2 regions of the Cupriavidus sp. 2TAF22 genome follow, and region 1 is predicted to be linked to the other one. Evidence: predicted binding sites of a transcription regulator. Region 1 holds the regulator's gene; the other holds the start of a gene.
The links. The regulator sigma-54, encoded in region 1, starts transcription at its own class of promoters, with help from an activator protein. The targets are predictions, from matches to a motif close to TGGCANGNAANCTGCTTT.
Positions count from the first base shown of each region.

Region 1 (17,179 bases):
AGATGATTTCGGTCCAGCGCCGGCCGTCGCGCTCGTCGAGGGCCTCCAGGCTGATCTGGGTCAGGTAGAGCTTGATGGCGGTGTAGAGGTCGTCCACCTCGTCGTCGATGCGGCAGGTGGCGGCGGCCAGCTTGGCATCGTTGTTGCGCAGCACCCGCAGCATGTTGTCGAGCATCTGCTCGATGCGGTCGCCGATGCGCAGCACTTCGCGCGCGGCGTTGGACAGCGCCAGCGCGGGCGTGGACAGCGCGGCCAGGTCCAGGTGGCGCGGCGTGACCTGGCTGTCGCCGGTATTGCGGCCCGGCAGCACCGCCTCGCACAGGCGCGCCAGCGGGCCGGTGGCGCCCAGCAGCAACACCGCCAGCGCCACGTTGAACAGCAGGTGGAAGTTCACCACCAGCCGCTGCGGGTCGGCATCGAACAGCGCGAGCAGGCTCTCGGCCTGCCCCAGCAGGGGCAGCGCGACCACGCAGCCAAGCAGGCGCGACAGCAGGTTGCCCAGCGTGACGCGCTTGCCGGGCTGGTTGTTGCCCGAGGTGGTGAGTAGCGCCGAGATCCCGGAGCCGAGGTTGGCGCCCAGCACCAGGGCCAGCGCCACGTGCAGCGAAACCACGCCGGCCGAGGCCAGCGCGCCGCAGAACAGCACCACTGCCAGGCTCGAGTAGCACAGGATGGTGAGGAAGGCGCCGATCAGCATGTCGAGCGTCGGATCGCCCGTCAGCGTGCCGAACAGCACCTTGACGCCGGCTGCCTGCACCACCGGGCGCGTGGCGATGGAGATCAGCTCGAGCGCCAGCGTGATCAGCCCCAGGCCGATCAGCACGCGGCCGACGTGGCCGGGCTTGTTGCCCTTCCAGGACAGGTGCAGGATCACCCCGACGAAGATCAGCAGCGGCGACAGCCACGACAGGTCCAGCGAGAACACCTGCACCATGATCGCGGTGCCCACGTTGGCGCCCAGCATGATGGCCAGCGCCGGTGCCACGGCAATCAGGCCCTGGCCGACAAAGGAACTGACGATCACCGCGGTGGCATTGCTGCTCTGCACCAGGCCGGTCACGCCGAGCCCGGCGGCAAAGGCCGAGAGGCGGTTGGAGATACTGGAGGAAAGCACGTGGCGCAGGTTGGCGCCGTACACGCGCAAGATGCCCACCTTGACGATGTTGGTGCCCCAAACCAGCAGCGCCACGCCGGAAAGCAAATGAAGTAAAACGCCCATGGTCCACCCTTCTGTGACCGGTGCCGCCGTTGCGATGGCAGGTGCCGGAGCCCGGCATGAAGGCTGAGGCAAATGCCGGCCGCAAGTTGCCGCCCGGTCATCGTATCGTTGTTGTCAATGGGGCATTATGCGCCCGCATGCATGTGCGGGCAACGCCATGGGGATGGCGCGTGGAACTGCGCAACAGTGCCGGCAGTCCGGGCGGCAGCGGGGCCGCGCGGACACCGGGCGTCCGGGCTGTTCGGGCGTCCGGATGCCCGGGCGTCCGGGCCTATAGCGCGACCTTGATGCCGAGCACCACGAAGATCGCGCCGGCAACGCGGTCAAGCCAGCGGCCGGCGCGCGGACGGTGCTTGAGCCAGTCGCCCAGCACACCCGCGAACAGCCCGAACAGCGAGAACACCACCGCCGTCTGCAGCATGAAGACCACGCCCAGCACCAGCATCTGCCAGCCCGGGTGGGCGGCATCGGCGCGCACGAACTGCGGCAGGAACACCAGGAAGAACAGCGTCACCTTGGGGTTCATCAGGTTGGCCAGCACGCTCTGGCGGAACACCGTGGACAGCGGCACCTCCGGCGTGTCGGCGGCCTTGCCCAGCGCCCCGCGCGAGCGCAGCGCCTGGATGCCGATCCAGATCAGGTAGGCGGCCCCCGCGAACTTGATGCACTGGAAGGCCAGCGGCGAGGAACGCAGCACGGCCGCCAGCCCCACGGCTGCCACCACGGTGTGGAAGAGACAACCGAAAGCAAAGCCCAGCGCCGCCGCCACGCCGGCGCGGCGCCCCTGCGCCATGCCGCGCGCCAGCACTTGCAGGTTGTCGGGCCCGGGAGCCAGGGTGATGGCCACCGAGGTGACGAGGAACAGCATGAGATCCGGCATGGAACAGGCTCCGGTGGTCTATCCAGGTGAGCGCGCGGCGCGCCTCAATGGCCGTCGAAGCGGCACACCGTGAACAGCGGCAGCCCGCTGTCGAGCAGATGGCGCGAACCGCCCAGCTCCGGCAGGTCGACGATGGCGGCGCCCTCCACCACCGTGGCGCCCAGGCGCTCGAGCAGCTTGCGCCCGGCCATCATGGTGCCGCCGGTGGCGATCAGGTCGTCGATCAGCAGCACGCGGTCGCCGGCCTTGCAGGCGTCGGCGTGGATCTCGACGGTGGCGCTGCCGTATTCCAGCTCGTATTCCTCGGACACGGTCTGGAAGGGCAGCTTGCCCTTCTTGCGGATCGGCACGAAGCCGAGGTTGAGCTCGTAGGCCACGATGGCGCCGAGAATGAAGCCGCGCGCGTCGATGCCGGCGACCAGGTCCAGGCGGGCGTCCATATAGCGGTGGACGAAGACGTCGATCAGCACGCGCAGGGTCTTGGGATCCTGCAGCAGAGGCGTGATATCGCGGAACATCACGCCGGGCTGCGGCCAGTCGGGCACGGTGCGGATGCGCTCGCGCAGGTAGTCGGTGACGTGGCCGAGGGCGGACGACTGGATAGTGGTATTGGGCATGGGAACTCGTTCTGACAGCCTGCCGCCGTGGCAGGCCGGATGCGGTAATGGGCTACCACCCGGGCTGCCGCGAACGGCAACACAATGGGCTGGTACCAGGGGGGCCGGGCGCGCAGGCTTGCGCGCCGTTCCGCCGGGCACCCGTAACCATACAGGAGACCGCGATGGCAAAAAAGATCTTGATGCTGGTTGGCGACTACGCCGAGGACTACGAAACCATGGTGCCTTTCCAGGCACTCCAGATGGTGGGCCATACGGTCCATGCGGTCTGCCCGGACAAGAAGGCCGGCGCCAGCTGCGCGACCGCCATCCACGATTTCGAGGGCGACCAGACCTATAGCGAGAAGCGCGGCCACAACTTCACGCTGAACGCGACCTTCGCCGAGGTCGACCCCGTCGCCTACGATGCGCTGGTCATCCCGGGCGGGCGCGCGCCGGAGTATCTGCGCCTGAACGACCGTGTGCTGGAGATCGTGCGCCACTTCGCCAGCGCCAACAAGCCGATCGCCGCGGTCTGCCACGGCGCCCAGCTGCTGGCCGCGGCCGGCGTGCTGGAGGGCCGCACCTGCTCGGCCTACCCGGCCTGCGCGCCCGAGGTGCGCCTGGCTGGCGGCAAATACGCCGACATCCCCGTGGACCAGGCCCACACCGACGGCAACCTGGTGACCGCGCCCGCATGGCCTGCGCATCCGGCCTGGCTGGCGCAGTTCCTTGCGGTGCTGGGCACCCGGATCGTACAGTAGAGGCTGCCGAAACGCGGCCCGCCCTTTGCGCCGGGCCGCGCCGAACCGGAGTCCCCCATGTGCGAAATCTTTATCCGGGCCAACCCGGAGTCGTACCTCTGCCAGTCGCGCTCGCTGCGCCTGCACGGCGTGGCCACCAGCATCCGGCTGGAAAGCCTGTTCTGGGAAGTCCTGGAAACGCTGGCCGGGCGCGACGGCATGAGCGTGGGCCAGCTCATCACGCGGCTGCACGACGAACTGGCCGCCTACCGCGGCGAGGCGGCGAATTTCACCTCCTTCCTGCGCGTGTGCTGCCTGCGGTACCTGATGCTGCAGGCAGAGGGCCGCATCCCGGCCGATCCGAGCATCCCGATCCGCTCGCTCGACGCGCGCTCCGTGCTCGAAGGCCTGCCGCCGTCATGGGCCGACAGCGTGGAAGGATCGAAAACCGCCAGCCGCGTGGCGGCATAGCGCCACAGCCGTGCCTTGCCGGGCGCTTGCGGGGCGTGCTTGCAGGCCGTCCTTGCGGGCCGTGCGCCCTTCAGCCCGTCAGCATGCGTTTTTCCGCCGCCTCCAGCGCCTCCGGCTGCCCGCGCAACACCACCACGTCGCCCGGCTCCAGCACGGTTTCCGGCTGGGGGTCGAAGGCGCGGATACCGCGCCGGCGCACTGCCGTCACCTCCACCCCGATGCGTTCCAGCCCCAGCGCGCCGAGGCTGCGCCCGAGCGCAGTGGCGTCGGGGCCGAGCGAGACCGAATGCAGGCGCACCGAGTCGCGCTCGACCATATCCTCTTCGTCGTCGCGCCCGTGAAAGTATCCGCGCAGCAGGCTGTAGCGCGCGTCGCGCGCCTGCTGCACGCCGCGCACCACGCGGCGCATCGGCACGCCGAGCAGCACCAGCGCGTGCGAGGCCAGCATCAGGCTGCCTTCGATGATCTCCGGCACCACCTCGGTGGCGCCGGCCTTCTGCAGGATGTCGAGTTCCGAGTCGTCCACGGTGCGCACGATCACCGGCAGGGCCGGCGCGAGCTCCTGCACGTGGTGCAGCACCTTGAGGGCGGAAGGTGTGTTGGCGTAAGTGATGATCATGGCGGCGGCCCGGTGCAGCCCGGCGGCGATCAGCGCCTCGCGCCGGCCGGCGTCGCCGTACACCACGGTGTCGCCGGCGCCCGCGGCCTCGCGTACGCGGTCGGGGTCCAGATCGAGCGCGACATAGGTGATGCCCTCGCGCTCGAGCATGTGGGCGAGGTTCTGCCCGCTGCGGCCGAAGCCGCAGATGATGGCGTGCTTTTCCGTCTGCAGGCTCTGCGCGGCGATGCGCGTCATGTTGAGCGACTGCATGAGCCATTCATTGGCGGCGAAGCGCAGCACGATGGCATCGCTGTACTGGATCAGGAAGGGCGCGGCCAGCATCGAGAGCAGCATCGAGGCCAGGATGACCTGGATCAGCACCGGATCGACCAGGTTCAGCCCGTCGATCTGGTTGAGCAGCACGAAGCCGAACTCGCCCGCCTGCGCCAGGCCCAGGCCGGTGCGGATCGCCACGCCCTGGCGCGAGCCGAACGCGCGTGCCAGGCCGGAGATCAGCAGCAGCTTGAAGAGGATCGGCACCGCCAGCAGCCCCAGCACCAGCCACAGGTGGTCCAGCACCACGTGGATATTGAGCAACATGCCGATGGTGACGAAGAACAGCCCGAGCAGTACGTCGCGGAAGGGCTTGATGTCTTCTTCCACCTGGTGGCGGTAGGGCGTCTCGGAGATCAGCATGCCGGCCATGAAGGCGCCCAGCGCCATCGACAGCCCGAGCCGCTCGGTCAGCGCCGCCATGCCGAGCGTGACCAGGAGCAGGTTGAGCATGAACAGTTCCTGCGAGCGGCGCGCGGCCACCACGTGGAACCAACGGCTCATCACTTTCTGCCCGACGAAGAAGATCAGGCTCAGGGCCACCGCGATCTTCAGCGTGGCCAGCGCCAGCGCCATGGCCATGTCGCCGGGATCGCGCGACAGCGCGGGGATCACGATCAGCAGCGGCACCACCGCCAGATCCTGGAACAGCAGGATGCTGATGATGTTGCGCCCGTGCTCGCTTTCCAGCTCCAGGCGCTCCGAGAGCATCTTGGACACGATTGCGGTGGACGACATCGCCAGCGCCCCGCCGAGCGCCACCGAAGCCTGCCAGGTCATCGGGAACGCCCAGTTGAACAGCCAGCTCGCCGGCACCACCACGAGCATCGACAGCACCACCTGCGAGCCGCCCAGCCCGAACACCTGGCGCTTCATGGCCTTGAGCTTGCTCAGGCTGAACTCCAGCCCGATCGAGAACATCAGGAAGACCACGCCGAATTCGGCCAGGTACTTGGTCTGCGCGGTATCGCTGGCCAGGCCTAGCGCGTGAGGACCGATCAGGATGCCGACCGCCAGGTATCCCAGCATCGGCGGCAGCTGCAGCATGCGGAATGCGACCACGCCGAACACGGCGGCGGCCAGCAACACGAGAGTCAGGTCCAGCGGAGAGTGCATCGACAAGGGCCTGGTACGCCGCCCCGGGACAGGGCCACGCCCGGCGCGGGCGACCCTGCCGGCGGATTACGGCAAGCGCGGCGGCCGCCTTTGCTGCCCGATCCCCGGAACAGGCAAGGCGCCATCGCATTCGTTGGTATACTTCGTCGCCATGATAGCTAATTTCAATGCGGATCGAGCACTTCGGCTTGCTCGCGAGACCCTCCAGATCGAAGCAGACGCCGTTGCCGCCCTTGCGGGCCGCCTGGACGGCGAATTCGCGCATGCCGTGCAGCTCACGCTGGAGTGCAGCGGCCGCGTGGTGGTGTCGGGCATCGGCAAGTCCGGGCATATCGGCCGCAAGGTGGCCGCTACGCTGGCGTCGACCGGCACGCCCTCGTTCTTCGTGCATCCTGCCGAGGCCAGCCACGGCGACCTCGGCATGGTCACGCGCGACGACGTGCTGATCGCCTTCTCCAATTCCGGCGAGACCGCCGAGCTGCTGTCGATCCTGCCGATCGTCAAGCGCATCGGCGCCAAGCTGATCTCGGTGACCGGCAATCCCGGCTCCACGCTGGCCAAGATGGCCGACGCCCACCTCAATGCCGGCGTCGAGAAGGAAGCTTGCCCGCTCAACCTGGCGCCGACCGCCAGCACCACCGCCGCGCTGGCGATGGGCGACGCGCTGGCGGTGGCGGTGCTCGACGCGCGCGGCTTCGGCGAGGAAGACTTCGCCCGCTCGCACCCGGGCGGCGCGCTCGGGCGCAAGCTCCTGACCCATGTGCGCGATGTCATGCGCAGCGGCAACGCGGTGCCCAAGGTGCGCGAAAGCACACCGCTGGCACAGGCGCTGATGGAAATCACGCGCAAGGGCATGGCCATGACCGCCGTGGTGGATCCGGACGATCACCTGATCGGCGTGTTCACCGACGGCGACCTGCGCCGCCTGCTGGAGACCCCCCGCGACTGGAAGACGGTGCCGATCAGCGAGGTCATGCACCGCGCGCCACACGCCGTGGGCCCGGACCAGCTGGCCGTGGAAGCGGTGCAGGTGATGGAGGCGAACCGCATCAACCAGATGCTGGTGGTCGACGCCGAGCACCGCCTGGTCGGCGCGCTGCATATCCACGACCTGACCCGCGCCAAGGTCATCTGAGGGCGGCCACAGCATATGCGGGATCTCCTGTCCTCCGTGAGCCGGCTCGGAATGCGGCTGCTGCCACTGCTGCTGATGGCGCTGGTGGCGGGCAGCACTTTCTGGCTGGTGCAGGTCAACTCGCCGCGCGAAGCCGCCACCGGCCCGGTCGGCAAGAAGCACGAGCCGGATTACTACATGATCCATTTTTCCGCCACGGAGCTTGCCGAGGACGGAAACACCAAGATGCGCTTCACCGGCGACAAGATGACCCACTTCGAGGACGACCAGACCTACGAAGTGACGCGCCCGGCCATGCGCGCCTATGAGATTGACCGCCCGCCGGTGACCGGCCACTCCGACCGCGGCACCATGAATGCCGAGGGCTCGGTGGTGGACCTGTTCGGCAACGCGCTGATCGTGCGCGCGCAGGGGCCCGATCCCGCCAAGGATCCGCAGATGACCGCTGCGTCCGAGTACTTCCAGGTGCTGGTCAACGACGACATCGTCAAGACCGACAAGGCCGTCAAGCTCACGCGCGGCCCGTCGGTGATGACCGCCAACGGCCTGATCTTCAACAACGTCACCCGCGAAGTACAATTGCTGGGTAACGTACACGGCACCATCATTACGGGGCCGCCGGCCAGCGCCGCGAAGCAGCCCTGACGAAGCCTGACGCGCCGCGCCCGGAAACAGCCAAGAAACGAAGCCGCCCGCGGGCCAGAGCCGCCCGCGCCAACCGCCACCACGCCAATATGAATCCATTCCTGACGACATCGTCCTGTCGCCGTCGCAGCACGGCTGCCCTGCTGACGCTGGCAGCCATGCTCGGCCTTGCGCTGGCCGCGCCCGCCCGCGCCGAGAAGGCCGACCGCGACAAGCCACTGGTGCTGGAGGCGGACAATGCCAGCTACGACGACGTCAAGCAGGTGTACGTACTGACCGGCAACGTGGTGCTGACCAAGGGCACCATGGTGCTGAAGTCCGATGCGGCCGAAGTGCGCACCGACCCCGAGGGCTACCAGTACGCCGTGGCCACCTCGAAGGCAGGCAAGCAGGCCTATATCCGCCAGAAGCGCGACAACGTCGACGAATACATCGACGGCTGGGGCGACCGCATCGAGTCCGACGGCAAGCAGGAAATCTCCAAGCTGATCGGCCGCGCCCGCATGGCGCGCCTGGCCGGCGCCAAGCTGGTCGACGAGATCCGCGGTGCCGTGATCACCTACGACAGCCGCAACGAGTTCTACACGGCCACCGGCGGCGCCGAGAACGCCACGGCAGGCAGCCCGTCCGGACGCGTGCGCGCGGTGCTCTCGCCGCGCCAGGAGCAGCCCGCCAGCGGCGCCGCCGCCAGTCCGCTGCCGCTCAAGCCGGCCCCTGCCCCCGCCAACCCCTGACGCCGGCGCGCAGCAGCGCCGCCCGATCCACGGATTCAGCCTTCATGACCGCTACCCAAACCGAACCGTCCCAGCCCAACGTCCTGACCGAGAGCAGCACCCTGGTCGTGCGCCACCTGAAGAAGCGCTACGGCTCGCGCACGGTGGTCAAGGACGTGTCGCTCGACGTGAAGAGCGGCGAGGTGGTCGGGCTGCTGGGTCCCAACGGCGCGGGCAAGACCACTTCGTTCTACATGATCGTCGGGCTGGTGGCGCTGGACGAAGGCGACATCGTGCTCGACGACAAGCACATCAGCGGCCTCGCCATCCACGAGCGCGCGCGCATGGGCCTGTCCTACCTGCCGCAGGAAGCCTCGGTGTTCCGCAAGCTCAACGTGCAGGAGAACATCCGCGCCGTGCTCGAGTTGCAGGTGCACGACGGCAAGCCGCTGTCCAAGGCGGATATCGAGCGACGCCTGGACTCGCTGCTCGACGACCTGCAGATCGCCCACCTGCGCGAGAATCCGGCGCTGTCGCTGTCCGGTGGCGAGCGCCGCCGCGTGGAAATCGCCCGTGCGCTGGCTTCCGCGCCGCGCTTCATCCTGCTCGACGAACCGTTCGCCGGCGTGGACCCGATCGCGGTGGGCGAAATCCAGCGCATCGTCAGCTTCCTCAAGGCACGCAACATCGGCGTGCTCATCACGGACCACAACGTGCGCGAGACGCTTGGCATCTGCGACCACGCGTATATCATCAGCGAAGGCACCGTGCTGGCGTCAGGCCAGCCCGAAGACATCATTGCCAACGAATCGGTGCGCAAGGTCTACCTGGGCGAGAACTTCCGCATGTAACGCGGGGCGCGGCCTACTGCCGCGCAGCCGGGATATTCGCGGCCAGGCGGCGTTCATGTCGCCTTTCATCCTGCAAACGATCACGGCGGCATCAGCGATAGCAATTTCCGTTCCAACGGCATGGAAGTTGCGCATAAAATAGGTCGCATGAAACCGTCGCTACAGCTCCGCCTCTCGCAGCATCTCGCGCTTACGCCGCAACTCCAGCAGTCGATCCGGCTGCTGCAACTGTCCACGCTCGAACTGCAGCAGGAAGTTGAGCAAGCGCTCACCGAGAACCCCCTGCTCGAACGCGAAAACGACTGGATCGAAAGCCCGCTGCGCGTGGGTGCCGATGGCTCCGTCAACCTGCAGAGCGCGCCCGCGCCTGCGCCCGCCGATGGCCAGGGCACCAGCGAGAACCGCCCCGACGGCGCCGCCGATGGCGACGACAACTACGCCGACAGCGGCGAGGATTACGGCAGCGACTGGAGCCTCGACGACTTTGCCCGCCGCCCGCAGGGCGACGAGGACGAAAAGACGCCGATGCAGCTGCGTGACGCCGAGCCGACGCTGCGCGAGCACCTGATGGAGCAACTCGCGCCGCTGAAGATTTCCATGCGCGACAAAGGGCTCGCGATCTTCCTGGTCGAGTCGCTGGACGACGACGGATACCTTAGCGCTTCGCTCGAGGAGATCTGCGCCGAACTGCCCGAGGAACTCGAGTTCGAGATCGACGAGGTACACGCCGTCCTGACCCTGCTGCAGAGCTTCGACCCGGCCGGCGTAGGTGCGCGCAACGCCGCCGAATGCCTGGCGCTGCAACTGCGCCGGCTCACCCATCCGCAGCGCGAACTGGCCCTGACCATCGTCACCAGCCACCTGGAGCTGCTCGCGGTGCGCGACTACACGCGCCTGAAGAAAGCGCTGCAGGTCGACGAGGCCGACCTCAAGGCCGCGCACGAACTGATCCGCTCGCTCGCCCCGTATCCCGGCCATGCCTATAGCCGCCCCGAGGCGGATTTCGTGGTGCCGGATGTTTTCGTGCGAAAAATGAGCGGCGGCTGGATCGCGCAACTCAATCCGGATGTGATGCCGCGGCTACGCATCAACGATATGTACGCGCAGATTTTGCGCGGTGCAAAAGGCGATTCAGGGGCTGCCGGACTGCAGCAAAAATTGCAGGAAGCACGCTGGTTGATCAAGAATATCCAGCAGCGCTTCGACACCATATTGCGCGTCGCACAAGCGATTGTCGAACGTCAAAAGAACTTCTTCACCCACGGGGAAATTGCGATGCGCCCCTTGGTTTTGCGGGAGATTGCCGATACACTGGGTCTACACGAGTCCACCATCTCTCGGGTGACAACCAATAAATACATGGCAACGCCGATGGGGACTTTCGAGCTGAAGTATTTCTTCGGCAGTCACGTATCCACAGAAACCGGCGGCGCGGCCTCTTCAACGGCAATTCGAGCGTTGATCAAGCAACTCATAGGAGCCGAAGATCCCAGGAATCCCCTGTCGGATAGCAGGATCGCCGAACTGCTCGGCGAGCAAGGCTTCGTGGTGGCGCGCCGTACCGTCGCCAAGTACCGCGAGGCGCTGAAAATCCCTGCCGTAAATCTCCGCAAGTCTTTGTAGCCGAGTTGCATCGCCTGCCTGATGCAACTCTTTCAGAAGGAGAAACGCTATGAACTTCAAGATCAGTGGACACCACTTGGACATCACGCCCCCGCTGCGTGAGTACGTGGAAACGAAACTGGAGCGTATCGTCAGGCATTTCGATCAAGTCATTGGCGTAAGTGTGCTGCTATCTGTCGACAATACAAAAGAAAAGGACCGGCGGCAGTACGCGGAAATCAATCTACATCTCAAGGGCAAGGACATCTTTGTCGAAGCGCATCACGAAGACCTGTATGCCGCTATCGACGCGCTAGTCGACAAGCTCGACCGGCAGGTGATTCGCCACAAGGATCGCGTGCAAAGCCACGACCGCGAAGCGGTCAAGTATCAATTGGCCGCAGCGCAGATGCAGCAATGACCGTGCCTGGCGGCCCACCTAGGGGGCCGTCGGTGTCAGTCCCTTGAAACCAGAACAAGCCGCGCCCGATGCGCGGCTTTTTTGCGCGCATTTTTGTGCCGTTCTTCCGCCTTTACGGCCGGTATCGAATCACGCAAGGGGATTCCGCAAGGCCACGCTCCCGGTGTATGCTGTGCAATACATAAGCAATAGCGCGGCAATTTTTCCGTGCGCGCGGCACCGCTTCCGCGCATCGGCTATTGCAATGCACAAGGCGGGGGCGGGCCTGCTCTATAATGGCCAGACGCCCGACACCGGCATGGGATAACCGGTGAAACGAGGGCACGAGCCTTTCTATCCCCTTTGCCTGGTGCGGCCCTCTCCTGGCCACGGGCCTGCTTACTAGAAAAACCTGCGCATTCCACATGAATCGTTTGGCTAAATTGCTGCCACCCGGCAACATCAACCTCGACGTCAGCGTCACCAGCAAGAAGCGGGTGTTCGAACAGGCCGGGCTCCTCTTCGAGAACAACCATGGCGTAGCGCGCGCTACCGTGACCGACAACCTGTTCGCCCGCGAATCGCTGGGCTCGACCGGCCTCGGAGCCGGGGTTGCCATTCCGCACGGTCGCATCAAGGGCCTCAAGCAGCCCCTGGCCGCCTTCATGCGCCTGGGCGAGCCGATCCCCTTCGAGTCGCCTGACGGCAAGCCGGTGTCGCTGCTGATCTTCCTGCTCGTGCCCGAACAGGCTACCCAGCAGCACCTGGAGATCCTTTCCGAGATTGCCCAGCTGCTGTCCGACCGCGAAATGCGCGAAGGACTCGCTACCCTGCCCACTCCCGATGCCGTGCACCAGTTGCTGACGCAATGGCATCCCTGACCCGCCGGGGCAAGCCCTGCCCGGCCAACAGGGCCGTTGCCTCCCCGGCCTGAAAGCCTGTCCCCCGAAAGCACCGCATGGAACTCACTGGCGTCACCTCGCAGTCGATCTTCGACGACAACGCAGCCGACATCAAACTCTCCTGGGTCGCTGGCCTGGAAGGGGCCGACCGGGCCTTCGACGTTGAGTTCGCGCGTGAAGCCACGTCCGCCGCCGATCTCGTCGGGCACTTGAACCTGATCCACCCGAACCGGATCCAGGTGCTCGGCAAACCCGAAATCACCTATTACCAGCGTCTCGACGACGAAATGCGCAAACGCCAGATGGGCGAGCTGATCCTGCTCGAGCCGCCCTTCCTGGTGATCGCGGACGGCATGGAGCCACCCCCCGACCTGGAACTGCGCTGCACGCGCTCGTCCACGCCCCTGTTCACCACGCCGGTATCCTCGGCCGCGGTCATCGACCACCTGCGGCTCTATCTGTCGCGGATTTCCGCGCCGCGCGTGACCATGCACGGCGTGTTCCTCGACATCCTCGGCATGGGCGTGCTGATCATGGGCGAGTCGGGTCTGGGCAAGAGCGAACTAGGCCTGGAACTGATCTCGCGCGGACACGGACTGGTGGCCGACGATGCGGTGGACTTCGTGCGCCTGGGGCCTGACTTCATCGAAGGCCGCTGCCCGCCGCTGCTGCAGAACCTGCTCGAAGTGCGCGGACTGGGCCTGCTCGACATCAAGACCATCTTCGGCGAGACTGCGGTGCGCCGGAAAATGAAGATGAAGCTGGTGGTGCAGCTGGTGCGGCGCAACGATGGCGAGTTCGAGCGCCTGCCGCTGGATTCCCAATACCTCGACGTGCTTGGCCTGCCGATCCACATGGTCAAGATCCAGGTGGCGGCCGGCCGAAATCTCGCCGTGCTGGTCGAGGCCGCCGTGCGCAACACTATCCTGCGCCTGCGCGGCATCGATACGCTGCGTGATTTCATGGACCGCCAGCGTGCCGCGATGCAGGCCGATGTCGCTTCGCGGGGCCAGGGCCGCCTGCTCTGACAAGCGGTTTCTGCGCCACTTCTCATTTGCTTACATTGCTGCCGCGCACTGGCGTCAACGTTTTCCACAGCCAGGAGAGCAAGCATGAAGAAGGGCGACGAGCGCAAGGCATTCATGAAGGAATGCCTGTCCAAGTAACAAGGGTCGCCCTTTCGTGGACGCATGTGCAAATGGCGAACTCCGGTTCGTCATTTTTTATGAGGCCTGCCCGTCACGATACCGTCATGACGGCGTCATCGCCTGATGTTATGCTTGTGACGCTATGCGCATCATACTTATCACCGGAATTTCCGGCTCCGGCAAATCCGTCGCCCTGAACGTACTGGAAGACGCAGGCTATTACTGCGTCGACAACCTGCCGGCCCAGTTCATCCCGGAACTGGCGCGCTACCTGGCCGCCCAGGGCTATACCCACCTCGGGGTCGCCACCGATATCCGCAGCCGCGAATCGCTGGACCAGTTGCCCGGCACGCTGCGCGACCTCGCCGCGGAGCACGAGGTCCGCGTGGTCTTCCTGACGGCCAATACCGATGCGCTGGTACAGCGCTACTCCGAGACTCGCCGGCGGCACCCGCTGTCGATGCGTGTCGACAAGGCCGGCCTGCCCGCCGCCACGGGCGACGATGCGGGCAATGCACCCGATGCCGATGCGCCGCTCAACGACACTTCGCTGATCGAAGCGATCGAGATGGAGCGCGAGTTGCTCAGTCCCCTGGCGGAGGCCGCGCACCGCATCGATACCAGCAATGTGCGCACCAACACCCTGCGCGCGTGGATCAAGGAGTTCGTGCGGGACGACGACCTGCGGCTCACGCTGCTGTTCGAATCGTTCGGCTTCAAGCACGGCGTGCCCAGCGACGCGGACATGGTGTTCGATGTGCGCTCGCTGCCGAATCCTTACTACGACCTCGCGCTGCGGCCGCTGACCGGGCGCGACGAGCCGGTGATCGATTTCCTGCAGAGCCAGCCGATGGTGCTGGCGATGGCCGAGGATATCCGCGCCTACGTCGAAAAGTGGCTGCCGAGTTTCATCGCCGACAACCGCAGCTACCTGACCGTGGCCATCGGCTGCACCGGCGGCCAGCATCGTTCGGTGTACATCGCCGAAAGACTTGCCAACTATTTCCGCGCGCATGGTAATGTGCTGGTGAGACACCGCGAGCTCGCGCCGGGCGGCTGACATGCCGCGACGCCAGGCTCCGCGGTCCCCGCCCGGGCCGCCGGTGTCCGGCATCGCTGCCCGGGCGCAACCTTTGCTGGCTCAGCATGTCCTCACGCGCCACGCCCACCGCTCCCGGCCCGTCGACCTCGCCGTCCTCATCCGCTACGCCGGCGCCGCCCCGGCTGGATAGCCTGCCGCTGTTTCCGCTGCACACCGTTCTGTTCCCCGATGGCCTGCTGCCACTGCGCGTGTTCGAGGCGCGCTACGTGGACATGGTGCGTGCCTGCATGCGCGACCGCACACCCTTCGGCGTGTGCCTGATCGCCAGCGGCAGCGAGGTCGCGCATCCCGGCGAGCCCACCATGCCGGAGACGGTCGGCTGCCTCGCGGATATCGTCGATTGCAATATGGAGCAGCTCGGCGTGCTGCTGATCAGTACGCGCGGGCGGCAGCGCTTCCAGCTGCTCAGCCACAGCGTGCGCGAAGACGGCCTGATGGTGGGCCAGGCCAGATTGCTGCCTGCGGACATCATCGACTGCAAGCTCGAATTGCTGGGCGAATGCCTGACCGTGCTACGCCGCATCGTCAGCTCTCTGCACGCCGAGCATCCCGGCAAGCTGCCCTTCAGCGAGCCTTTCCTGTGGGACGACCCGAGCTGGGTGGCGAACCGCCTGTGCGAACTGCTGCCGGTACCGCTCAAGGCGAAGCAGATGCTGATGGCCCTGCCCGATGCGGGGATGCGGATCGAGATCGTCCACAAATACATGCACCAACACCACATCCTCTAGGAAGGTTCAGGAAGGTTCAGGAAGGGACGAGCAAATCTGCTGCGCAAGCGGTGTCAGGCACTGTGGTGCTCGCCGTACCCATCTACGGCCGCGCTCCTCGCACCTCCACCTGCCACTCGCTGCGATTTCTTCACCCTTGCTGACCCACCCTTAGAACAAGCCTCCCCGCGCTTGCGTTTCCAGCAGCTTGCGTACCGGTGCGGGAGTGCCGACTTCATCCAGGTCGTCGAGCGAGATCCAGCGCAGCGCCGGGCCGTCGCCGCTATCGCGCACGGCCAGCGCGCCGCTCATGTCGACGCGGATGGCGCGGATGAGCAGGCGAAAGTGGGTGAAGACGTGGGTGAGCTCGCCGACCATCGCGGCACGGTCCGGGGTTCCGAATTCGCGGGCGCGTTCGAGCGCTGCGTCTTCGGCCTGCTCGGCATCGAAGGGCACGGTGTCGACCGGCATTTCAGGCAGGCTCCACAATCCACCCCAGATGCCGCTGTCCGGGCGCAGCGCCAGCAGGACCTCGCGGCCGCGCCGCACCAGCAGCATCACGGTGCTGCGCTCGGGGATGGCGGCGCGCGGCTTGGGCGTGGGCAGCACGGCAGTCAGGCCGTCGCGGCGTGCCACGCAGTCCGCCGACAGCGGGCACGACTGCGCCGCGCCCAGGCATGCAGGCTTGCCGCGCGAGCAGACGGTGGCGCCGAGATCCATCAGGCCCTGGGTGTAGGACACCATATCCTCGGACTGCGCAGGGCCCTCGGCCGGCAACACTTCGCCCGCCAGCTGCCACATGCGGGTCTCGACCGCCTTGACGCCGGGATGTCCGTGAATGCCGAAGAACCTGGCGAACACGCGCTTGACGTTGCCATCCAGGATCGGCGATCGCACGCCGGCGCTGAACGCGGCCACCGCGGCCGCGGTGGAGCGGCCGATGCCGGGCAGCGTCACCAGTACCTCCGGATCGCTCGGGAACGCGCCGCCGTGCTCGCTCATCACGGCCTTGGCGCAGCGATGCAGGTTGCGCGCGCGCGAGTAATAGCCGAGCCCGGCCCACAGGGCCATCACCTCATCGGCGCTCGCGGCGGCAAGCGCGGCGACCGTGGGAAGGCGGCTTACAAAACGCTGGAAGTACTCGATCACCGCGCTGACCTGGGTCTGCTGCAGCATGATCTCGGACAGCCAGATGCGATAGGGATCGCGTGTGTTCTGCCACGGCAGGTCGTGGCGCCCGTGCACGCGCTGCCACGCCACCACGCGGGCGGCAAAGTCGGCGCACGGCGGGGCTACGGCGGCGGGGGTATCAACAGGCAGGGCGGCGGACTTGCGGGGCATCGGAGACGTGACGGGAAAGGCGGCGGCGCCGGGAGCGGCGGCGCGTCATGATACCGCCTCCCGCGCCACGGCCCCGCCGTGCCTGTGCCCTGCCTCAGGCCGCAACCGCCCGCGCCGGGGCGGCGCTGCCCTCCGAGCCCAGGATCTGCCCGGCGAACGATTCGATCCGTCCGCTGCGGTCGTCAAGGCCGTTGAGCACTTCCTCGAGCTGCGCGATGCGGCTCTCGAGCGTGTCGGTGGCTTCGTGGATGCGCTCGATCGAATCGACCCGGCGGCGCAACTGCTTCTGGTGCTCGCGCACCTGCGCCTCCAGCGGCGTCATCACCGACTTGAGCCAGATCTCGATATCGCGGTTGAGGTCGCGGAAGGTCTCCAGCACGCGGCTGGAGATGGTGGAGAACGCGCTCTGCACCAGCTGCGGGCGCGAACGCGTCAGCATGCTCATGGCGCCGAAGTGCGTATTGGCCAGCGTCAGCGTCAGCTGCAGTTCGCTGATATAGCGCGCGGTGACGAACTGGATCGGCGCCGGCAGCGTGAATCCATGCTCCGCATTGAAGCGGCGGTACATGCTTTCGGTGAGCTGATGGAGCTGGACGATCTTCTGGTCGGCCTCGCTCACCAGTTCGCCGAGCCGCGCGAACAGGCTGTCCATGTCTTCGCGCAGGCCGCGCGAG
Region 1 is NZ_JBFRFX010000006.1:144,005-161,183, forward strand. It holds gene AB4Z48_RS09660 (Na/Pi cotransporter family protein) at 1-1,219, opposite strand, end outside; gene AB4Z48_RS09665 (LysE family translocator) at 1,491-2,099, opposite strand; gene AB4Z48_RS09670 (adenine phosphoribosyltransferase) at 2,144-2,716, opposite strand; gene AB4Z48_RS09675 (DJ-1/PfpI family protein) at 2,881-3,459, shown strand; gene AB4Z48_RS09680 (ribbon-helix-helix domain-containing protein) at 3,517-3,909, shown strand; gene AB4Z48_RS09685 (monovalent cation:proton antiporter-2 (CPA2) family protein) at 3,980-5,959, opposite strand; gene AB4Z48_RS09690 (KpsF/GutQ family sugar-phosphate isomerase) at 6,111-7,094, shown strand; gene lptC (LPS export ABC transporter periplasmic protein LptC) at 7,110-7,739, shown strand; gene lptA (lipopolysaccharide transport periplasmic protein LptA) at 7,829-8,473, shown strand; gene lptB (LPS export ABC transporter ATP-binding protein) at 8,518-9,303, shown strand; gene AB4Z48_RS09710 (RNA polymerase factor sigma-54) at 9,451-10,926, shown strand; gene hpf (ribosome hibernation-promoting factor, HPF/YfiA family) at 10,976-11,326, shown strand; gene ptsN (PTS IIA-like nitrogen regulatory protein PtsN) at 11,731-12,186, shown strand; gene hprK (HPr(Ser) kinase/phosphatase) at 12,264-13,235, shown strand; gene AB4Z48_RS09730 (PsiF family protein) at 13,284-13,373, shown strand; gene rapZ (RNase adapter RapZ) at 13,498-14,415, shown strand; gene AB4Z48_RS09740 (LON peptidase substrate-binding domain-containing protein) at 14,502-15,185, shown strand; gene mutY (A/G-specific adenine glycosylase) at 15,336-16,505, opposite strand; gene AB4Z48_RS09750 (dynamin family protein) at 16,600-17,179, opposite strand, start outside.

Region 2 (12,040 bases), on a different contig from region 1:
TCTTGCAGGTTCACAAGCAACGAACATCATGCAGCGGATGCCCGGGCGCGGCGAGGGCGTGACGCGGGGGCGGTCAAGGCATTATTGCTTTGCCGCGAGCGGAAGTTCAAGCACAAAATCGCGCGGCACGGCGGGCCTGGCTGGCCCGGCGTGCCGCGGCGGGAGCGGCGGGAGCGGCAGGCGGCTGCCTTGCCGCGTCGATCTACCAGTTGGTTTCGCGCTCCGGCGTGGCCGAGATGCGATGCAGGGACAGGTCGGCGCCGTTGTATTCGGATTCGGCATCCAGCCGGATGCCGACCACCTTCTTCAGCGTGCCATAGACCACGGTGCCACCCACGAGGGCGATGACAATGCCCAGCAGGGTGCCGATCGCCTGCGCGCCCAGCGAAACCCCGCCGATGCCGCCCAGCGCCTGCGCACCGAAGATGCCGGCGGCAATGCCGCCCCACGCGCCGCACAGGCCGTGCAGCGGCCACACGCCCAGCACATCGTCGATGTGCCATTTGTTCTGGGCCAGCGTAAACAGATAGACGAACAGCACGCCGGCCACGCCGCCGGTCACCAGCGCGCCCAGCGGGTGCATCAGATCCGAGCCCGCGCACACCGCCACCAGCCCGGCGAGCGGCCCGTTATAGGCGAAGCCGGGATCGTTGCGGCCGGCCGCCCAGGCGGCCAGCGTGCCGCCGGCCATGGCCATCAGGGAGTTGATGGCGACCAGTCCGCTGATCTTGTCGACGGTCTGCGCGCTCATGACGTTGAAGCCGAACCAGCCCACCGCCAGCACCCACGCGCCCAGCGCCAGGAACGGGATATTGGAGGGCGGGTGTGCGCTGATGCGGCCATCTTTCTGGTAGCGGCCGCGGCGCGCGCCGAGCAGCAGGATGGCCGGCAACGCGATCCAGCCGCCCATGGCATGGACCACGACGGAGCCGGCGAAGTCGTGGAAGGGCGCGCCGGCGACCGAGGCGATCCAGTCCTGCACGCCGAAGCGGTTGTTCCAGGCGATGCCTTCGAAGAAGGGGTAGACCAGGCCGACCAGGACGAAGGTCGCCACCAGTTGGGGATTGAAGCGCGAACGCTCCGCGATGCCGCCCGAGATAATCGCCGGGATGGCCGCGGCGAATGTCGCCAGGAAGAAGAATTTCACCAGCTCATAACCGCTTCTTTGCGCCAGCGTCTGGGCGCTGGCGAGAAATTCGACCCCATAAGCTACCGTATAGCCGATAAAGAAATAGGCGATCGTGGAAATCGCAAAATCCACCAGGATCTTGACCAGTGCATTGACCTGGTTCTTCTTGCGTACGGTGCCTAGCTCAAGAAAGGCAAAGCCCGCATGCATGGCAAGCACCATGATCGCCCCCAGCAGGATGAACAGGGCGTCGGTGCCGCTCTTCCAATTGTCCATACATTCCTCATGCTCAAAATGGGAGCACTGGTATGCAATATCCGTTCCAGTTTGAGCCAGGACGGTGCGAAAATTGCACCGAGTTGGTGGATCACGCACCGGATTGTCGCGCGCGGCCTGCCCGGAGCCCACGCGCCCCGGCGAGCGTGCAGCCGGGAAGCGGCGGATGACACGGCGGCGTGCGCCCGCGCCGCGCGTTCTGCTTGCGCCAATATGAGGCAATGCCTTGTTTTGGGGCGAAACATCTCACTTTGTATGCACCAAAAAGAGCGGTGTTACCATATTGGTGCAAAAAGCTGGCGAGCAGGATGGCCGGCGCAATGGCCGGCGCAATCGCAAGCCGAATCGCAGGCCGAATCACAAGCGCAATCGACTAACGCAATCGACTAGCGCAATCGACTAGCGCAATCGACTAGCGAAATCGCGGGCGCAAGACGCAGAGAATGTTCTGAACCCTCCGTCGTGCATGCGCACAGAGCGGCGCTTTGCCGTTGGCCGCGGGTGTCGGCAAATGCCAGGATCGCCGCGGGGCATCGCGGTCCTGCGCGCGTACGCATGTTCGATTTCCCGATACCGCCAGCAGCCGCATTTGAAAGCCCGGAAAAGGGGGGGTAAATTCCCCGCAAAGGCGCTTGACTCAAGGATTTGCGGCTTTTTTCGTTGCATTGGTGCCACTGGGGATTGCCCAATGCGTAAAGCGCAGATTAGACTGCGCCGATCGGTGATTTGCCGCGTGGCAGACACTCCGATGACGACGACCAACAAGGGAAATCAGCCATGAATAAAGGTGAACTGGTATCTGCCATCGCCGCTGACGCGGAACTGAGCAATGCTGCAGCAGAGCGCGCGCTGAATGCTGCTCTGGACAACATTAAGAAGGCGGTTGCCAAGGGTGATTCGGTAACGCTGGTGGGTTTCGGCAGCTTCGGCTCGGGCAAGCGCGCTGCGCGCACCGGCCGCAATCCGCGCACCGGCGAGACCATCAAGATTCCGGCCGCCAAGACGGTCAAGTTTTCCGCCGGCCAAGGCTTCAAGGACGCTGTGAACAAGAAGAAGTAAGCAGTTCGCGTCTGCAGCGCCATTGAAATGAGAAGGCGGCCTCGAAGGCCGCTTTTTTATTGTCCCGGCCGGCTGTCCGGGGCGCCTCCAGGCACGGCGCGGCGGCCGTTCCGGGTTACACTGCCGATCGTCGGCGCCGGCCCTCCGGCTGGCCTTCGCGGATCCGCCCGGCAGTTTCGAAAACCCGGATTTTCATCATGAATGACCTGTCCCACCAGCTTTCCATGACCGTGTTGATGACACCGGACATGGCCAACTTCTCCGGCAACGTGCACGGCGGCACCATCCTCAAGTACCTCGACATGGTCGCGTACGCCTGCGCCAGCCGCTACGCCGGGCGCTATGTGGTGACGCTCTCGGTCGACCAGGTGGTGTTCCGCCAGCCCATCCATGTGGGCGAACTGGTGACCTTCCTGTCGGCGGTCAACTTTACCGGCCGCAGCTCCATGGAAATCGGCATCAAGGTCATCACCGAGAACATCCGCAGCAAGCTGGTGCGCCATACCAATAGCTGTTACTTCACCATGGTGGCGGTAGACGACAATGGTGCGCCGGCCGAAGTCCCGCCGCTGCAGCCGCGCGACGAGGTGGAGCGCCAGCGCTTCGCCGCCGCGCAGCTGCGCCGCCAGCTGCGCCAGGAAATGGAAAAGCGCCATGACGAAATCACCGGCGCGGTGTCCTGAGGTGGAGGGAGCCGGCGTGCGTACCATGACGACCCGCCTGGCGGGCCGCGTTGCGCTGGCCGTGCCGGTCTTGCTGGCGGCGCTGCTGGCCCTGCCGGCGGCGCATGCCGAGGAAATCGGCAGCGTCAGCACGAACTTCCGCATGACGGGCTCGGACAAGGTGGTGATCGAAGCCTATGACGACCCGGAGGTGCAGGGCGTGACCTGCTACGTTTCCCGCGCGCGTACCGGGGGCATCAAGGGCTCGCTCGGCATGGCGGAAGACCCGCCCGAGGCGTCGATCGCCTGCCGCCAGGTCGGGCCGATCAGCTTCAAGGGCCCGCTGCGCCAGCAGGACAATGTGTTCTCCGAGCGCATGTCGATCCTGTTCAAGGCCCTGCACGTGGTGCGCACGGTCGACCGCAAGCGCAACACGCTGGTCTACCTGACGTATTCCGACCGCATCGTTTCCGGCAGCCCTCAGAACAGCGTGACGGCGGTGCCGGTGGCGGCGGACACGCCGATCCCAGTCAAATAGGCGCCCGACGAACACATCCCCCGCTTACCGCCGGCAAGCATTCCTATCCCGCCGACCGGGCACGCCAGCCAGCCCGTGGCAGATCCCATTATTTTTTCGGAGAACAGCATGAGTGAGCAAGGCAAGGTTGCACTGGTGACGGGCGCGGCCCGCGGCATCGGCAAGGCAGTGGCCCAGGCGCTGCTGTTGGCGGGCTACCGCGTGGTGTTTGCCGGCCGTACCGCCGAGCCGCTGGAAGTCCTGGCCGCGCAGGCGCGCGCCGCGGGCCATACGGCGCTGGCGGTGCAGTGCGACGTGAGCGATCCGGCATCGGTGGACGGGCTGTTCGGGAAGATTCGCGAGGAATTCGGCCGGCTCGACGTGCTGTTCAACAACGCCGGCATCAACGCGCCGGCGGTATCCATCGACGAGCTGTCGGTGGAGCAGTGGCTGGCCGTGGTCAACACCAACCTCACCGGGGTGTTCCTGTGCTCGCGCGCCGCTTTCGCGCTGATGAAGTCGCAGAGCCCGCGCGGCGGCCGCATCATCAACAACGGCTCCATCTCCGCGCACGCGCCGCGCCCCAACACGGTGCCGTACACGGCGACCAAGCACGCCATCACCGGCCTGACCAAGAGCCTCTCGCTGGACGGCCGCGCCTACGACATCGCCTGCGGCCAGATCGACATCGGCAACGCCGCTACCGACATGGCATCGCGCATGGCCCGCGGCGTGCCGCAGGCCAACGGCGAGATCGCGCCGGAACCGCTGATGGATGTGGCCCACGTGGCCAGCTCGGTGGTCCACATGGCCAACCTGCCGCTCGACGCCAACGTGCAGTTCATGACCGTGATGGCCACCAAGATGCCCTTCGTCGGGCGCGGCTGATCTCGTCCGGCCAGGGTACGGCCTGCCGCCAGGCTACTTGCCGCCCAGCGCCTCGCGCTCGGCCGCGCAGTCGCCGGCGGGCTTGAGTCCCCTGGCGCGGACGTCGGCAAGCTCTGCCTTGGCCGCGACCAGGTCGGCGCGGAAGAGCGGATCGGCATGCAACCGCGCCACGGTGGCCGCGCCCATGATGCGGCCCTGCATGGCGTCGCTTTGCCAGTGCACATTGCAGACCAGCCGGCTCTGGCCGTACGCCAGGCCGCGCGCGAGGATGGCATCGGACTGCTGCGGCGAAGTCTCCGCCAGGATCAGCGCCCACGCCCAGCCAATGGCGTTGTGCCCGGACGGGTAGGAACCGTCCTTGACCAGCTTGGGTTCTTCATCCGGTGTACAGGTTGGCTCGTGGTTGACCATGAACGGTCGCGGCCGCACGTATTTGTCCTTGACGCCGTAGGTCGACAGACCTGCGTCGGCCAGTGTGCGGCGCAGCAGCAGGTAGAGCCGCGGCGTCTGCTCCTGCGACACCGGCGCATCCAGCGCGCAGGAAAAGATCTGCGCTGCCCGGGGGAATCCGAGGTTGGCGTCGACGGCGGCCTGGCGCCAGCGCGCGGTGCCGCGCAGGGCCACGCTGGCGCGGGCGGTCTCGTCGTCCATTGCCTGGGCGGCGGAGCCCGGCGCGGGCGGCGGCGGCACCAGCTGCAGGCTGTCGGGGCGCGCCTCGGCCGGCAGGTAGCCGGCCAGGATACCCGGGCGGATCTCCGGCACCGGGGCGGCAGCGCTGCCCTGGCCCTGGCCGGCACAGCCGGCCGCGAGCAGTGCGGCGGCCAGGACCGGCAGCGCCGCGCGGCATGTGGATGATGGATGGCGATGCATCGGCATGGTCTCCCGTGGTGCGGTCGTGATTGTCAGGCCGCGGCGTCGAGCATCTTGCGCAGCGTCGATTTCAATATCTTGCCATTGGCATTGCGCGGCAGCATCTCCGGGCAGAACACGATCCGCACCGGCACCTTGAAGGCGGCCAGCCGCTCGCCCACGAAGGCCTGCAGTTCCGCTTCCGTGACCTCGGCCCCGGGCTTGAGCGCGACCACGGCGGCCGGCTCCTCGCCCAGCGTGCGGTGGGCAATGCCGACCAGCGCCGCGTCCATCACCGCCGGGTGGTCGTAGAGCGTGCTCTCGACCTCGATGCAGTAGATGTTCTCGCCGCCACGGATCAGCATGTCCTTCATGCGGTCGACGATATACAGGAAACCATCGTCGTCAAGCCGCGCGATGTCGCCCGTCTTGAGCCAGCCGTCGATGAATGTCTGCGCGGTGGCTTCGGGCTTGTTCCAGTAGCCGCGCACCACGTTGGCCCCGCGCACCATCAACTCGCCGGTCTCGCCGACGGGCAGGCTGCGCCCGCGTCCGTCGACGATCTTCATCTCGCCGATCGGCAGCGCCGGGCCGCCGCTTTCCGGCCGCGCCACGTATTCCTCCCCGCTATGGCTGGTGAAGGTGGCCGAGGTCTCGGTCATGCCCCAGCCGATGCCGGGCGCGGAATGCGGGAACACTTCGGTGATGCGGCGGACCAGTTCGGCCGAGGCGGGCGCGCCGCCGTAGTTCATGTTCTCGAGCGAGGACAGGTCGAAGCGCGCGCGCTCCGGATGCTCGATGATCTGCCACGCGATGGTGGGTACGCCGCCAGCGGCCGTGCAGCGCTCGCGCTCGATCAGTTCCATGGCGCGCACCGGTTCCCAGCGGCGCATCAGGACGATCTTGGTGCCGTTGGCCAGCGCGCCATTGAGCACCGCCATGCAGCCGGTGACGTGAAAGAAGGGCACCGCCAGCAGCATGCCTTTTTGCGGCGCCTCCGGATCCGGCGCGGGAATGGCTTCGCCGCGCCGCAGGTAGTTGCGGATCGGGCTGAACAGGCCGGCTACCGCCACCGTGGCCGAATTACGGTGAGTACCCAGCGCGCCCTTGGGTTTGCCGGTGGTACCGGAGGTGTAGAAAATGGTGGCGTCGTCGTCGGGCTCGATGCCGATGTCCGGCACGGGCAGCGCGGGCAGGCCAGCCCACTGGTCCGGGGTGCCGACCAGGCTCTCCAACGCGGCGATACGCGTGTCGCCGTGCGTGTCGCCGTGCGCGGCGCCGCCGGCACGGCCGACGTAGATCCGTTCGACCGCGGGGCAGCCCGGCAAATGCTCCAGGATACGGCCCAGGCGCTCGGCGTCGACGAAGGCAATCTTGCTGCCGGAATCGGCCAGGCCATATTCCAGCTCGGCGCCGGTCCACCATGCGTTGAGCGGCGTGATGATGGCGCCGGCCAGCAATGCGCCGTAGAAGATCACCGGCCACTCCGGCAGGTTGCGCATGGCCAGCGCCACGCGGTCGCCCTTGCGCACGCCGTCGCGGATCAGCGCGTGAGCAACGGTCAGCGCGGCGCGGCCGAACGCGTCATACGACACGCGTTCGTCCTCATACACCACGAAGATCTTGTCGCCCAGCGCGCAGGCTTGCAGGAACAGCTCGCGCAGCGTGGGCGGCGCGTTCTTGAAGACGGTGGTGGGAATGCCGCGGATGACGCGCGTCTCGGTTTCGAATGGAGCGCCGGGCGCGGTGAGGCGGGCATGCGCCTCGGCCAGGCTGATGGCCGGCCAGGACGTAGCTGCTTGCGATTGGTTCGACATCGGTGCCTCCCTGACTGCATGGCAGGATGGACCCCGCCCGGGCGCACCGGCGCCTGGGAAGGCGCCTCACGCCGGGAGCGGGAGCCCGGATGGGAACAGCGGGAACAGCGGGAACAGCTTGGGCAGCGCGCAAGGCGGGAACGGGCGTTCCCGCGCGGATCAGATCGTCACGCCGCCGTCCACCACCATGGCCTGGCCGGTCATGAAGGTGCTGGCCGCGGAGGCCAGGAACACCGCGGCGCCGGCGATCTCCACCGGCTCGCCGATGCGGCGCAGCGGGGCGCCCTGCGTGGATTGCTTGTAGCGCTCCGGGTCTTCCCACAGCGCGCGCGCGAAATCGGTCCTGATCAGGCCCGGGGCGATGCAGTTGACGCGCACATTGTGCGGGCCGAATTCCACCGCCAGGTTGCGCGCGAGCTGGAAGTCGGCTGCCTTCGACACGTTGTACACGCCGATGGTGGGCGAGCCGCGCAGGCCGCCGATGGACGACACGATGATGATGGAGCCGTCGCGGCGCTCGATCATCTGCGGCGCCACCATCTGGATCAGCCAGTGGTTGGAGATGACGTTGTTGTCCAGCACCTTGCGGAACTGCTCGTCGGTGACGCCGCTCATGGGCCCGTAGTAGGGATTGGAGGCGGCATTGCAGACCAGCACGTCGACCTTGCCGAAGGTGCGGTTGGTCTCGTCGACCAGGCGCTGCAGGTCTTCCTTGGAGGAAATATTGGCCGGCACGGCGATCGCGGTGCCGGCGCCATGCTTGGCGTTGATGGCGTCGACGACTTCCTGGCAGGCTTCGGCCTTGCGCGAGGAAATCACCACCTTGGCGCCCTGTACCGCCATCTGTTCCGCGATGGCGCGGCCGATGCCGCGAGAAGAGCCGGTGACGATGGCAACCTTGCCGGTCAGGTCGAACAATGACATGCGTGTCTCCTGGTTTCCATGTCCTCGCCGAGCGGGACTGGATGTTTTGTAAAGGGTGCTATCGGATCAGGGAATGCGCGGCAGGCGCAACCGGCTTGCCGCCAGGCACTGCCCGATGTTACCGCCCGGTACATTATGGTTGGGCGCCACCGGCCAGTCCACACGCAAATCGGCCGCCGCCCTGGCTTATCAGTGTTTTTTCTTTTGGCAATTCATGCGGTGCATGACGGTGTTCTGCACTGCGGGAGAAGGTATGCTGGCGTCGCTGCGGCGGGCAAGTCAGCCCGTCCCGACATAGGGGTATACGCTTTATGCTTTGGCAGGTCAGGAACACCGGCGTCACGCTGCTCGGCGCCATCCACGTACTCGACGCGCCGCTATCGGCCCTGGACCCGGCCGCCGAGCAGGCCTATCGTTCGGCCGCGCGCGTGGTCTTCGAAGTGGCGATGGATCGCGCGCCGGATGCCGGTGCGGCCTATTTCCCGCCGGGGGACAGTCTCGGCCGGCACCTTGCGCCCGCCGTCCTCGAGCAGGTGCGAAGGCTGTGGGAGAGCTTCGGCCTGCCTGTCGCCGAGCTGGAGCGCCTGCGCCCGGTATTCGCGGCGATGCACCTGCAGTTCGCGCTGGCGGCGCGGCACGGTATCGTCGCGCAGCACGGCGTGGACCGCCACCTGTGGGCGCGCGCGCTGGCGGACGGGCTTGCCAGCGACGCGCTGGAGGATGCCAGCGACGCACTGCGCCTGCTGCAGGGCGTCCCGCTGGACGAACAGGTCGACATGCTTTCATGCTTCGCCGGACAGCCGGATCTGGCTGCCGCCGAGCCGGTCGACATGGTGCGCTGGTGGCGGCTGGGGCAGGCCGGGCCGTTCGCAACGCTGCTGGCGCAGCGCCGCGCGCAGTGGCCGGTCACGCTCGCTGCCCTCGTCGACGAACGCAACCGGCTGTGGATGCCAAAGATCCTGGCGCTGATCGCGGACCGTGAGCCGACCCTGGTGGTGGTCGGCGCCCTGCATCTGGTCGGCGAGACCGGCTTGCCGGCGCTGCTTGCGCACGCGGGATTCGATGTGCAGCCCTTGCGCGCCTGAGCGGTAGCCGCTCAGTCCGCGCGCTGCGCCTGCAGCAGCGCGGGCAGGATCGCCTTGAGCGCCTGCGCGTCGGCGTGTTCCAGCGCAAGGCCGAAGCGCTCGGCCAGCACCTCGATGATCTTGTCAGGCGAATCCAGCCGCTGCCGGTGGACGCTGCCATCCGTCGCGCGCACGGCGAATTCGTCGTTCAGCAGCGTCATCCGCGTATCGACCTGCGAGCGCGCCACGCACAGTGCCTGGCGGAAAAGGCTGTCCGGATGGGTCGAGGTGTACCAGTTGCGCGCTTCGTAATCGATGGCCTGCTGCGGCGACAGGTCGAAGCGGTAGATACGGAACCAGCCGTCCGCGCCGCGCACTTCCATGTCGTAGAGGTGGAAGGCGGCGCTGGCGGAATCGTCGACCAGATTCAGCCGGTAGGGGAATGCCGGATCGGCATCGCCGGCGGGCGGCAGGGGCAGCGCGCGATAGGGCGTGGGGCCACCGAATCCCGCATCCACGATATGGCTCAGGTGCGCGGCCTCCACGCGCAGCAGCATATGCGACTGCATGGTCGGCACGTCGTCCGGCACGTTCCAGCGCACGCGCGCCGCCAGCAGGGTGACGGCGTAGCCAAGGGCGCGCAGCGCCGCCGCCAGCAGGGTGTTGTGCTCGAAGCAGTAGCCGCCGCGGCGCCGCCCGACCAGCTTGTCGAAGACCGCGTCGACGCCGATCCGGACCGGGCGCTGCAGCAGCACGTCGATATTCTCGAAGGGGATGCGCGCCAGGTGTGCTGCGATCAGGCTGTCCAGTGCAGCGCGGTCGGCCGCCGCCGGCAGCGGGTGGCCGATGCGGTCGAGATAGGCTTGCAGGCGGGTCGCGTCCAGCGCATCTGGTGCGTCCGGCGTGTTCAGTGTGTCTGCTGCGGTCATGGTGACTCGATATGTTGGCGCCGGCCTCGGCCGCGCATCAGGACAATGCCAGCAGCGCCGGCACGTCGAGCAGCTCGATGTCGGCGTAATGCAGCCGCAGCATCCCGCGCGCCTCCAGCTCGCGCAACGCGTGGTTGACGGTCTGGCGCGACAGTCCGAGCATCTGGCCGAGCTGTTCCTGCGGAATGTGGACGGAGCGGCGCTCTACCCCGGGCAGGTCGCCGTAGGCCTGCGCCATCGCCACCAGCCGGCGCGCGGTGCGCGCCAGCGGCGGCAATACCTGGGTTTCTTCCACGTAATGAAAGGCCTCGCGCGTCTTGGCCGCCAGCAGCTTGCCGAACTCGCGCCACCATTGCGGATGCTGCGCCAGCATGGCGTAGAGCTTGTCGCGCTGCAGGTGCAGCACGGTGGCGGCGCTCGTGGCATGCGCATCATGGGTGCGCGCCAGGCCGTCGAACAGGCAGATCTCGCCGAACCAGGCGCCGGGTTCCAGCAGGCCGAGCAGGGCCGCCTTGCCCGCGGCGCTGTGGGCGTCGATCTGCAGCGTGCCGGAAAGCACGACGAAGATGCCGTCGAAGGCGTCGCCGCGCACGAACAACAGCTGTCCGGCGGACAGCCTGCGGGTGACGGCGTCGCGCAGCAAGGCTTCCTGCATGGCCGGCGGCAGGCCCGCGAACCAGCTTCCCGCGCGCAGCACGTGCAGCGGCTCGGGTGCCGGCGCCTGCTGCGTACGTTGCGTTACGCCCATCATCGTCTCCTGTGTCGTCTTATGCGTGCTGCCGCTCCCAGTCGGTACGGGAGTGTCAAAAACCCGACAGACCGGCGTTTTGCTGCCCGATACCATACCGCCACATCGAGCCGCGTCACAAGCAGCGGCAGCCCCCACGCCGGCAGGAGACCCCCGTGAAAACACTGATCGACCACCTCGCGGCGTACGCGGCGTATCACCGCGACCCGCGCAATGTATTCACGCATTTTATCGGTATTCCCATGATCGTCCTGGCGGTCACCACCTTGCTGGCGCGCCCCGCCATGCCGCTGGGCGACGGCGCGGGCTACCTGACGCCGGCGATGGTGGTGTACGCGCTGTCGTGCCTGTTCTATCTGCGCCTGTCGGCCGGCTTCGGCGTGGCGATGACGCTGATCCTGGCGGGCTTCGTCTATGTCGGCGGCCTGCTGGCGGCGCTGTCCACCGGCGCCTGGCTGGCCTGGGGCGTCGGCTTGTTCGTGGTGGGCTGGGTGATCCAGTTCATCGGCCACTATTACGAAGGGCGCAAGCCCGCCTTCGTCGACGACCTGGCCGGCCTGCTGGTGGGGCCGCTCTTCCTGGTTGCCGAGGTGGCCTTTGCCATGGGCCTGGCGCGCGATACGCGCGAGGCGGTCAGCGCCCATGCGCACTGAGGCTGGGCCGACGTGCCCGTAGCTGCCTAGACGGCTTGCGCCAGCAGCCAGTCGCGCAATTGCAGGACCTTGTCGTCGGGCGCCAGCCCGCGCCGGTGCGCAAGGTAATAGGCCTTGCGGCTGTCGGCTTCCGCCGGCAGCGTGGCCAGCGGTACCACCAGGCGCCCCTGAGCCAGTTCTTCTGCAATCAGGATGCGCGGTATCAGGGCCACGCCGACCCCGGCCGCCGCCGCCTGCGCCAGCATGGTGTAGAGGTCATAGCGTGGGCCGCGCATGGCCTGCGCCGGCAAGGCCGCGCCCGCCGCTGCCAGCCAGTCGTCCCACGCGCGCAGGCGGGTGGTCAGGTGCAGTAGCGGCAGCTCCAGCATCTGCGCCAGCTCCAGCCGCTTGCGACGCCCCAGCAGCGCCGGGCTGCACACCGGCACCGAAGGGCCTTCCTGCAGGATGCGCTCGCCTTCGGTGCCAGGCCACAATCCCTCGCCGTAGTAGATCGCCGCATCGAAGGCGGTATCGCTGAGTTCGAAC
Region 2 is NZ_JBFRFX010000011.1:33,714-45,753, forward strand. It holds gene AB4Z48_RS14895 (ammonium transporter) at 203-1,405, opposite strand; gene AB4Z48_RS14900 (HU family DNA-binding protein) at 2,183-2,464, shown strand; gene AB4Z48_RS14905 (acyl-CoA thioesterase) at 2,662-3,147, shown strand; gene AB4Z48_RS14910 (CreA family protein) at 3,173-3,664, shown strand; gene AB4Z48_RS14915 (SDR family oxidoreductase) at 3,773-4,531, shown strand; gene AB4Z48_RS14920 (acid phosphatase) at 4,565-5,401, opposite strand; gene AB4Z48_RS14925 (class I adenylate-forming enzyme family protein) at 5,434-7,197, opposite strand; gene AB4Z48_RS14930 (SDR family oxidoreductase) at 7,357-8,121, opposite strand; gene AB4Z48_RS14935 (TraB/GumN family protein) at 8,433-9,206, shown strand; gene AB4Z48_RS14940 (arylamine N-acetyltransferase family protein) at 9,218-10,114, opposite strand; gene AB4Z48_RS14945 (Crp/Fnr family transcriptional regulator) at 10,152-10,862, opposite strand; gene AB4Z48_RS14950 (Mpo1 family 2-hydroxy fatty acid dioxygenase) at 11,018-11,515, shown strand; gene AB4Z48_RS14955 (LysR substrate-binding domain-containing protein) at 11,542-12,040, opposite strand, start outside.
Region 2: a site for sigma-54 is predicted at 1,437-1,454, ahead of AB4Z48_RS14895 (ammonium transporter). Genes of this name have one in related genera too.